Regions from separate parts of the Cytobacillus pseudoceanisediminis genome, predicted to be linked through region 1. Evidence: a T-box and tRNA genes for the amino acid it is inferred to sense, from the RefSeq annotation. Region 1 holds a T-box; the other holds one or more tRNA genes.
What was found. The T-box of region 1 lies ahead of ileS (isoleucine--tRNA ligase). A T-box ahead of a tRNA ligase gene usually reads a tRNA of that ligase, here a tRNA-Ile.

Region 1 (5,027 bases):
ATCCTGAAGAGGTAGCTGACTTTATTTCATGCCTGGCTGATTATAAAAATCTCAATGTTATCGGCCTTATGACAATGGCACCTCTTTCAGATGACGAGGAATTGCTTCGTTCCTGTTTCCGGAAGCTAAAGAACCTGCAAACAAAGGTGAAAGATCTGGGGTTTGATTTTGCTCCTTGTACTGAGCTTTCAATGGGCATGTCTAATGATTTTTCCCTGGCAATTGAAGAAGGTGCCACAATGGTGAGGATTGGTACTGCTTTAGTAGGTCAAAAGAGTCAGGAGGTTTGATAAAATGAGTATAAAATCAAAATTTAAAACATTTTTCTTCCTGGATGATGAATATGACTATAAGGAAGAGGAAATCATCGAAGAAGAAAGAGAGCCGGTGAAGCAGGTGCAGAAGCAGCAGCCAGTTCAAAAACAAAACATCGTCAGCCTCCAAAGTGTGCAGAAATCTTCTAAAGTAGTTCTTGTTGAACCGCGTGTTTATGCAGAAGCACAGGATATTGCGGATCAGCTGAAAAACAGAAGAGCTGTTGTTGTCAATCTGCAGAGAATAGAAAAAGATCAGGCAAAGCGGATTGTTGACTTCCTTAGCGGAACCGTTTATGCCATCGGCGGAGATATTCAAAAGATTGGAACTGATATTTTTCTATGTACCCCTGACAATGTTGAGGTATCAGGAAACATCTCTCAGCTGATGAAAGAACAAGAATTAGAAAATACGAGGTGGTAGCATTTAATGGAATTAGTATTTGGGATATTGTCATCTGCAATTTATTATTACTCGTGGGCACTGATTATTTATATTTTGCTGTCCTGGTTCCCTAATGCCAGGGAATCAGCTTTTGGCCAGTTTCTTGCAAGGATTTGTGAACCGTACCTTGAGCCATTCCGCAAAATCATACCTCCGCTTGGAATGATTGATATCTCTCCTATTGTGGCTATCTTAGTTTTGCGATTTGCCACTGGAGGTTTGCAGCAGCTTTTTTATTGGATTTCATAAGACTACAAACAGGGCTATCAAATGGCCCTTTTTTATTTGTGTAAAAAGGAGGTTCCTTAAAGATGACCATTTATCAGCACTTCCGGCCGGAAGAAAAAGAATTTATCGATCAGGTTCTTAACTGGAAAGACCTTGTAGAAAATACATATGCACCAAAGCTTACTGATTTTCTTGACCCAAGGGAGCAGCAAATCCTTAAAAGCGTCATAGGGCAGCATGCCGGAATCTTATTTGCTTTATTTGGCGGAACTCCAAATGCTGAGAGAAAGAGAGCCCTCATATTTCCGGATTACTATGAAAGCGATGAGGGAGATTTTCAAATTCGGCTGTTTGAACTGGAATACCCAAAAAAGTTTGTCACCATAGAACACCCGCAAGTCCTGGGCAGTCTAATGTCTCTAGGGCTAAAAAGAGGGAAATTCGGTGATATCCTTTTTGAAGACGACAGAATCCAGTTTTTTGCAGCACAAGAAATTGAAGATTACATCAGCCTGCAGCTGCAGTCAATTGGCAGAGCTTCCGTGTCCCTGAAAAAACTGCCCTTTTCAGAGGCAATCCAATCAGCAGAAGTGTGGAAAGAAAGCTCCATCACCTCTTCATCCCTGAGATTGGATACAGTCATCTCAGCCATCTACAATATCTCCAGGCAAAAATCCCAGCTCTATATCCAGCAGGGATTAGTCAAAGTCAATTGGACGCAAATAGAAAACCCCTCATTTGAATGCCAGCAAAGCGACATCATCTCAGTCAGGGGTCAAGGCCGTTCCAAAATCATAGATATAGATGGGAAAACAAAGAAGGACAAATGGAGGATTATTGCTGGGAGGCAGAGATAGCCTATATGCGAAGTATGGAGCGAGACTACTGGGGTCAGCGCACTCAGGAGGCTGCCGGAAGCCCGCCGTCGCTGAGTGCCTGCAGCGGAAGTCAACACTTAAGCAAACAGATAAAATTTTTTATAATCTTGAAGGAATTTGAAACAACCTGTCGAATAAATAATCAAAAGACTACGGAGTCTGCTATAATTAAAATGAACCAGCAGGCTCAAACCAATTTACATAAGATCAACAGACCTGGGAGGTGGCACACATGCCATTAACACCGTTAGATATTCATAACAAGGAATTCAGCAAAGGATTCCGCGGTTATGACGAAGATGAAGTAAACGAATTCCTCGACCAGATCATAAAGGACTACGAAATCCTGATCAGGGAAAAAAGGAGCTTGAAGAAAAGCTCAATGATACAAACGAACGCATAGGCCACTTTACTACAATTGAAGAAACACTTAATAAATCTATTGTGGTTGCACAGGAAGCAGCAGAGGAAGTAAAGCGCAATGCCCATAAAGAAGCGAAGCTAATCATTAAAGAAGCTGAAAAGAATGCTGACAGAATTGTGAACGAATCCCTGTCTAAAGCGAGAAAAATCGCACTGGATATTGAAGATTTAAAGAAACAGTCCAAAGTATTCCGAACACGTTTCAAGATGCTTGTTGAAGCACAGCTGGATATGCTAAACAACGATGATTGGGATCATTTAATGGAATATAAGCTGGATTCCACTGAACTTAAGTCATTAAGAGAAGAAGAAGAATCACTGGCTTGACGAAAGCTGGAAATATCGCATATAATTTTAAAACAAAGTAAAATACGATGTTTATCAACAATGAGAGGGACAGTACAGTCTTTCAAAGCTTATGTACAGAATGGCATTCTTACTCTGTAAGCGAGCCGGGGATGGTGGAAGCCCGGGTATAAGCAAAAGCTGGAAAATCACCCTTGAGTTCCTTGCCGAACGTATAACCATCAGTAGGCCAAGGCGGTTCATTCACGTTAAGAATTCTTTGAGCGGATGAAATACAATCATTTTTCATCTACAAGGGTGGTACCGCGGGAGAATATAACCTTCTCGTCCCTTTTTGGGATGGGAAGGTTTTTTTGTATTTTACTGTGGTTTTTATCAGCTCTCATTGGCTATCATGGTATTTAATGAGTTATAAACAGGAGGCAAAGGAATGGATTACAAAGATAGTTTATTAATGCCAAAAACCGAATTCCCAATGCGCGGCAATCTACCAAAGCGCGAACCAGAAATTCAGGCAAAATGGGAAGAGATGAATATTTATGAGAAGGTCCAGGAACGGACCAAAGGCCGTCCAATGTTTGTTCTGCATGATGGTCCTCCATATGCGAATGGCGACATCCACATCGGCCATGCGCTGAATAAAATCTTAAAGGATTTCATCGTACGCTCTAAGTCAATGACAGGCTATAATGCTCCATATGTTCCTGGCTGGGATACACATGGTTTGCCAATTGAGCAGGCCTTGACAAACAAAGGCGTAAAGCGGAAAGAAATGAGTATTGCTGAGTTCCGCAAGCTTTGTGAAGAGTATGCATACGAGCAGATTGACAGCCAGCGCGGTCAATTTAAGCGCTTAGGCGTCCGCGGTGACTGGGAGAATCCATACATCACTCTAAAGCCTGAGTACGAAGCCCAGCAAATAAAAGTATTTGGGGAAATGGCGAAAAAAGGCTATATCTACAAAGGCAAAAAGCCTGTATATTGGTCACCATCATCTGAATCAGCTCTGGCTGAAGCTGAAATTGAGTATAAAGATAAGCGTTCACCGTCCATCTATGTTGCTTTTAAAGTAAAAGATGGCAAGAACGTATTGGATCAGGACACTCATATTGTCATCTGGACTACTACTCCATGGACTATCCCGGCAAACCTTGGAATTTCAATTCATCCGGACCTTACCTATAGTGTAGTTGAGGCAAACAGCAAAAAGTTTATGGTTGCTGAAGATTTACTGGCTTCAGTGGCTAAAGAATTTGAATGGGAAGACTATAAAGTTGTCCAATCAGTAAAAGGGACCGACCTCGAAAATGTAGTTGCCGAGCATCCCCTTTATGGCCGTGATTCCCTTGTCATGCTGGGTGAGCATGTTACAACTGATGCTGGTACTGGGTGTGTTCACACTGCCCCTGGCCATGGGGAAGACGATTTCCATGTAGGCATGAAATACGGGTTAGACGTATTATGCCCGGTTGATGATAAAGGAAACATGACTAGTGAAGCTCCTGGCTTTGAAGGTTTATTCTATGATGCAGCCAATAAGCCGATTACTGAAAAACTTGAGGAAGCCGGGGCTTTATTAAAACTTACTTTTATTACTCACTCTTATCCGCATGACTGGAGAACGAAAAAACCAGTTATTTTCCGTGCTACTGCCCAATGGTTTGCATCCATTAAAGATTTCCGCAATGAACTTCTGGAAGCTGTTAAGGAAACAAATTGGTATCCTGCATGGGGCGAGACAAGACTATTTAACATGGTCAGGGACCGCGGTGATTGGTGCATCTCCCGACAGCGTGTATGGGGCGTGCCAATTCCTGTCTTTTATGCGGAAAATGGAGAAGAAATTATCACAGATGAAACCATTGAACATGTGTCTAATCTTTTCCGTGAACATGGTTCGAACATCTGGTTCGAGAGAGAAGCGAAAGAACTGCTGCCTGAAGGATTTACACATCCAGGAAGCCCGAATGGCCAGTTTACAAAAGAAACGGATATCATGGACGTGTGGTTTGATTCCGGTTCTTCCCATCAGGCAGTTCTTTTAGAGCGCGACGATTTACAGCGTCCTGCAGATTTATACCTTGAAGGCTCTGATCAATACCGAGGCTGGTTTAACTCTTCACTTTCAACTGCTGTAGCAGTAACAGGCAAAGCTCCTTATAAAGGTGTCCTGAGCCACGGGTTCACACTTGATGGCGAAGGAAGAAAAATGAGTAAATCCATCGGAAACGTAGTTGTTCCGGCAAAAGTCATGAATCAGCTTGGTGCTGACATTCTGCGTTTATGGGTGGCGTCAGTTGATTATCAGGCAGATGTCCGGGTATCTGATGCTATTCTGAAGCAGGTTGCAGAAGTATATAGAAAGATCCGCAATACGTTCCGCTTCTTGCTTGGAAATCTGGATGATTTTAACCCGGCAACAGACTCGGTTTC
Region 2 (5,027 bases), 1.8 Mb from region 1:
CTACGCTTTTCAGCCTCGGCTTAGGTCCCGACTAACCCTGAGCGGACGAGCCTTCCTCAGGAAACCTTAGGCATTCGGTGGATGGGATTCTCACCCATCTTTCGCTACTCATACCGGCATTCTCACTTCTAAGCGCTCCACGGGTCCTTGCGATCCCGCTTCAACGCCCTTAGAACGCTCTCCTACCACTGACATCGTAAGATGTCAATCCACAGCTTCGGTGATACGTTTAGCCCCGGTACATTTTCGGCGCGGAGTCACTCGACCAGTGAGCTATTACGCACTCTTTAAATGGTGGCTGCTTCTAAGCCAACATCCTGGTTGTCTAAGCAACTCCACATCCTTTTCCACTTAACGTATACTTTGGGACCTTAGCTGGTGGTCTGGGCTGTTTCCCTCTTGACTACGGATCTTATCACTCGCAGTCTGACTCCCATGGATAAGTCTTTGGCATTCGGAGTTTGTCTGAATTCGGTAACCCGATGGGGGCCCCTAGTCCAAACAGTGCTCTACCTCCAAGACTCTTACTACATGAGGCTAGCCCTAAAGCTATTTCGGAGAGAACCAGCTATCTCCAAGTTCGATTGGAATTTCTCCGCTACCCACACCTCATCCCCGCACTTTTCAACGTGCGTGGGTTCGGGCCTCCATCCAGTGTTACCTGGACTTCACCCTGGACATGGGTAGATCACCTGGTTTCGGGTCTACGACCACATACTCATTCGCCCTATTCAGACTCGCTTTCGCTGCGGCTCCGTCTCATCAACTTAACCTCGCATGTAATCGTAACTCGCCGGTTCATTCTACAAAAGGCACGCTATCACCCATTAACGGGCTCTAACTACTTGTAGGCACACGGTTTCAGGATCTCTTTCACTCCCCTTCCGGGGTGCTTTTCACCTTTCCCTCACGGTACTGGTTCACTATCGGTCACTAGGGAGTATTTAGCCTTGGGAGATGGTCCTCCCTGCTTCCGACGGGATTTCTCGTGTCCCGCCGTACTCAGGATCCACTCTGGAGGGAACGAAGTTTCAACTACAGGGCTTTTACCTTCTCTGGCCGGCCTTTCCAGACCTGTTCATTTACCTCGTTCCTTTGTAACTCCGTGTAGAGTGTCCTACAACCCCAAGAGGCAAGCCTCTTGGTTTGGGCTAATCCCGTTTCGCTCGCCGCTACTCAGGGAATCGCGTTTGCTTTCTCTTCCTCCGGGTACTTAGATGTTTCAGTTCCCCGGGTCTGCCTTCTATACCCTATGTATTCAGGTAAAGATCCTATCCCATTACGGATAGGGGTTTCCCCATTCGGAAATCTCCGGATCAAAGCTTACTTACAGCTCCCCGAAGCATATCGGTGTTAGTACCGTCCTTCATCGGCTCCTAGTGCCAAGGCATTCACCGTGCGCCCTTTCTAACTTAACCTACTTCGGCCGCTGATCGACTGCGGATCTCTGCGTCAGCTCTCTCGCTCCGCTCCTCACGTACTGAAGTACGCTCCGGTGCTCACTCGGTCGCTTCCTTGATCTCCTTGCCGCTCATCGTCCTCATGGTTTGTGCTCTTACTTATTTTCAAAATAAGAGAAAAAACTAAGATGGCGATTACTCGGTTATTGCTTCTTCATTAACATTATCTAGTTTTCAAGGAACAAAAAATAACGAATGGATTCGTTATGGTTGGTGGAGCCTAGCGGGATCGAACCGCTGACCTCCTGCGTGCAAAGCAGGCGCTCTCCCAGCTGAGCTAAGGCCCCATTATATGAGATGGTGGGCCTAAATGGACTCGAACCATCGACCTCACGCTTATCAGGCGTGCGCTCTAACCAGCTGAGCTATAGGCCCACATAATAGGTAAAGTATTAAAATGTGAGAGGTTGAACTCTCAAAACTGAACGAACAAAACGCGTCACGTTTCATGTAAATATCCTTAGAAAGGAGGTGATCCAGCCGCACCTTCCGATACGGCTACCTTGTTACGACTTCACCCCAATCATCTGTCCCACCTTAGGCGGCTGGCTCCAAAGGTTACCCCACCGACTTCGGGTGTTACAAACTCTCGTGGTGTGACGGGCGGTGTGTACAAGGCCCGGGAACGTATTCACCGCGGCATGCTGATCCGCGATTACTAGCGATTCCGGCTTCATGCAGGCGAGTTGCAGCCTGCAATCCGAACTGAGAATGGTTTTATGGGATTCGCTTAACCTCGCGGTCTCGCAGCCCTTTGTACCATCCATTGTAGCACGTGTGTAGCCCAGGTCATAAGGGGCATGATGATTTGACGTCATCCCCACCTTCCTCCGGTTTGTCACCGGCAGTCACCTTAGAGTGCCCAACTGAATGCTGGCAACTAAGATCAAGGGTTGCGCTCGTTGCGGGACTTAACCCAACATCTCACGACACGAGCTGACGACAACCATGCACCACCTGTCATCCTGTCCCCCGAAGGGGAACGCCCTATCTCTAGGGTTGTCAGGAGATGTCAAGACCTGGTAAGGTTCTTCGCGTTGCTTCGAATTAAACCACATGCTCCACCGCTTGTGCGGGCCCCCGTCAATTCCTTTGAGTTTCAGCCTTGCGGCCGTACTCCCCAGGCGGAGTGCTTAATGCGTTTGCTGCAGCACTAAAGGGCGGAAACCCTCTAACACTTAGCACTCATCGTTTACGGCGTGGACTACCAGGGTATCTAATCCTGTTTGCTCCCCACGCTTTCGCGCCTCAGCGTCAGTTACAGACCAAAGAGTCGCCTTCGCCACTGGTGTTCCTCCACATCTCTACGCATTTCACCGCTACACGTGGAATTCCACTCTTCTCTTCTGCACTCAAGTTCCCCAGTTTCCAATGACCCTCCCCGGTTGAGCCGGGGGCTTTCACATCAGACTTAAGGAACCGCCTGCGCGCGCTTTACGCCCAATAATTCCGGACAACGCTTGCCACCTACGTATTACCGCGGCTGCTGGCACGTAGTTAGCCGTGGCTTTCTGGTTAGGTACCGTCAAGGTACCGGCAGTTACTCCGGTACTTGTTCTTCCCTAACAACAGAGTTTTACGATCCGAAAACCTTCATCACTCACGCGGCGTTGCTCCGTCAGACTTTCGTCCATTGCGGAAGATTCCCTACTGCTGCCTCCCGTAGGAGTCTGGGCCGTGTCTCAGTCCCAGTGTGGCCGATCACCCTCTCAGGTCGGCTACGCATCGTTGCCTTGGTGAGCCGTTACCTCACCAACTAGCTAATGCGCCGCGGGCCCATCTGTAAGTGATAGCCGAAACCATCTTTCAGCTTTCCCTCATGTGAGGAAAAGAATTATCCGGTATTAGCCCCGGTTTCCCGGAGTTATCCCAGTCTTACAGGCAGGTTGCCCACGTGTTACTCACCCGTCCGCCGCTGACTTCAGGGAGCAAGCTCCCATCTGTCCGCTCGACTTGCATGTATTAGGCACGCCGCCAGCGTTCGTCCTGAGCCAGGATCAAACTCTCCATATAAGAGTTGATTAAGCTCATAAGTTGTCTTTTCAAAAAAGACTAAAGAATTAACGTTGACGTTTTTGTTCGTTCAGTTTTCAAAGATCAATCTGCCGCTTGAGGCGACTTAATTAATATATCATTTCTGATAATCAATGTCAACAAGTTTTTTTATCTCATCAAATGATGATGTTCATCTCTTGCTGACTTGAATTAGTATACCAGCTCTTATCTATTAATTGCAAGCACTTTTTAATAGAATCTATATCTTTTTTCAAAAGTAAGGTCTGTTTAATTTGTCTGTTGTATTCAGCATCGAGTCTTAGCAGAGCCAAATAAAAAAGACCGCGGTATGCAGTCATTTTAATACTTCATCAATATATAACTGGCGGTTTTTCTCTAATTGAATTATTTCGCCGGTTTCTACCAGTTTCACAAGCGGTCTCGTAGGTGATTTACCTTCTATAAAAAGTATTTCTGCCGTCTGGCCATCTGAGAGCTTCACCATACTGCCAATGGAAAAGTTCATGATGCCGGAACCCAGAGCTTGAATGGATGGGATGTCATATTTGCCGAAGCTATCCTGAATCAGCATTTCAAGCACTTTAAATGGAGATTGTTTCCGTCTGTAGAGTCTTTGAGAGGTCATGGCATGAAATGCATCCGCTGCGGCAATGATTCTCCCAGCCTGATTGATTTTGCTGCTTTGTTCTCCAAACGGATAGCCGCTGCCATCCAGCCGCTCATGGTGCTGGATAATGCCGATTTTAGTGCTTTCTCTTAATAGTGATATATTCTGAACCATTTTAAAGCTAAGGGTTGAATGCCTTTTTATTTCTTCAAATTCTTCGGAGTTTAATGAAGTGCTTTTATGCAGGATGGATGGGTTTATCTTCGCCATGCCTGCATCTGCCAGGCAGCCTCCCAGGGCAAGCTGGACAATTTCCCCCTTATTCAAACTCAGTTTTTTCCCTATAAAGGCACTGATCATTCCCACGGCAACAGAATGCTGATATAAATAATCTTCATTCGTAGAAAGGTGATGCAGGGAGAAGATTCCGGAGGGGCTTTTCTCCATTTTTTCAATCAGCGGAATCATAATATTTCTTATTTTTGCAATATCCACCGGAAGACCTGATTGCCAGGACACAAATTCTCTTTTGAAGTTTTGAACACCTGTTAAGAATGTATTTAAAAAACCTAATTCATTTGATTCTGTCAGTTCCTCAGCTTCTTCCAAGCTTCCTGCAGAAGCAAAAGGCTTTCCGTTAACCATGGTGGTTTCAACTTCCGCTTCATCAATCAGGAATATTTTCATAATATCCAGCAGTTCCTTCGTCAGCACTGTTTTTTGGCTGATAATAGGGCGATTCGTCAAACTGAAAACATCCTGTGTTAAAATACAGCCCTCTCTTAATTCCTGTATTGGTACTCGCACCATTTCCACACCCCATATGTAATGAGTCTTTTATACTATTTTACATTATTTGGACAAAAAAAGGAACACAAATCTGTGTTCCTTAAAATTTATTCTTCGCTATTATCTCCATTTACTTCTTCTTCAGGAAGTGAATT

Region 2: it has a tRNA-Ile gene. The T-box ahead of ileS (isoleucine--tRNA ligase) is inferred to sense a tRNA for this amino acid. The anticodon was not compared.

The regions. Positions count from the first base shown of each region.
Region 1 covers NZ_CP097349.1:2,316,130-2,321,156, reverse strand. The annotation lists gene M5V91_RS12420 (YggS family pyridoxal phosphate-dependent enzyme) at 1-290, shown strand, start outside; gene M5V91_RS12415 (cell division protein SepF) at 295-738, shown strand; gene M5V91_RS12410 (YggT family protein) at 745-1,008, shown strand; gene M5V91_RS12405 (YlmH family RNA-binding protein) at 1,071-1,844, shown strand; partial or broken gene M5V91_RS12400 (DivIVA domain-containing protein) at 2,098-2,615, shown strand; T-box leader at 2,667-2,929, shown strand; gene ileS (isoleucine--tRNA ligase) at 3,025-5,027, shown strand, end outside.
Region 2 covers NZ_CP097349.1:4,137,768-4,142,794, forward strand. The annotation lists rRNA gene M5V91_RS22380 (23S ribosomal RNA) at 1-1,418, opposite strand, end outside; tRNA gene M5V91_RS22385 (tRNA-Ala) at 1,672-1,747, opposite strand; tRNA gene M5V91_RS22390 (tRNA-Ile) at 1,759-1,835, opposite strand; rRNA gene M5V91_RS22395 (16S ribosomal RNA) at 1,925-3,473, opposite strand; gene M5V91_RS22400 (HD-GYP domain-containing protein) at 3,811-4,893, opposite strand; gene gyrA (DNA gyrase subunit A) at 4,980-5,027, opposite strand, start outside.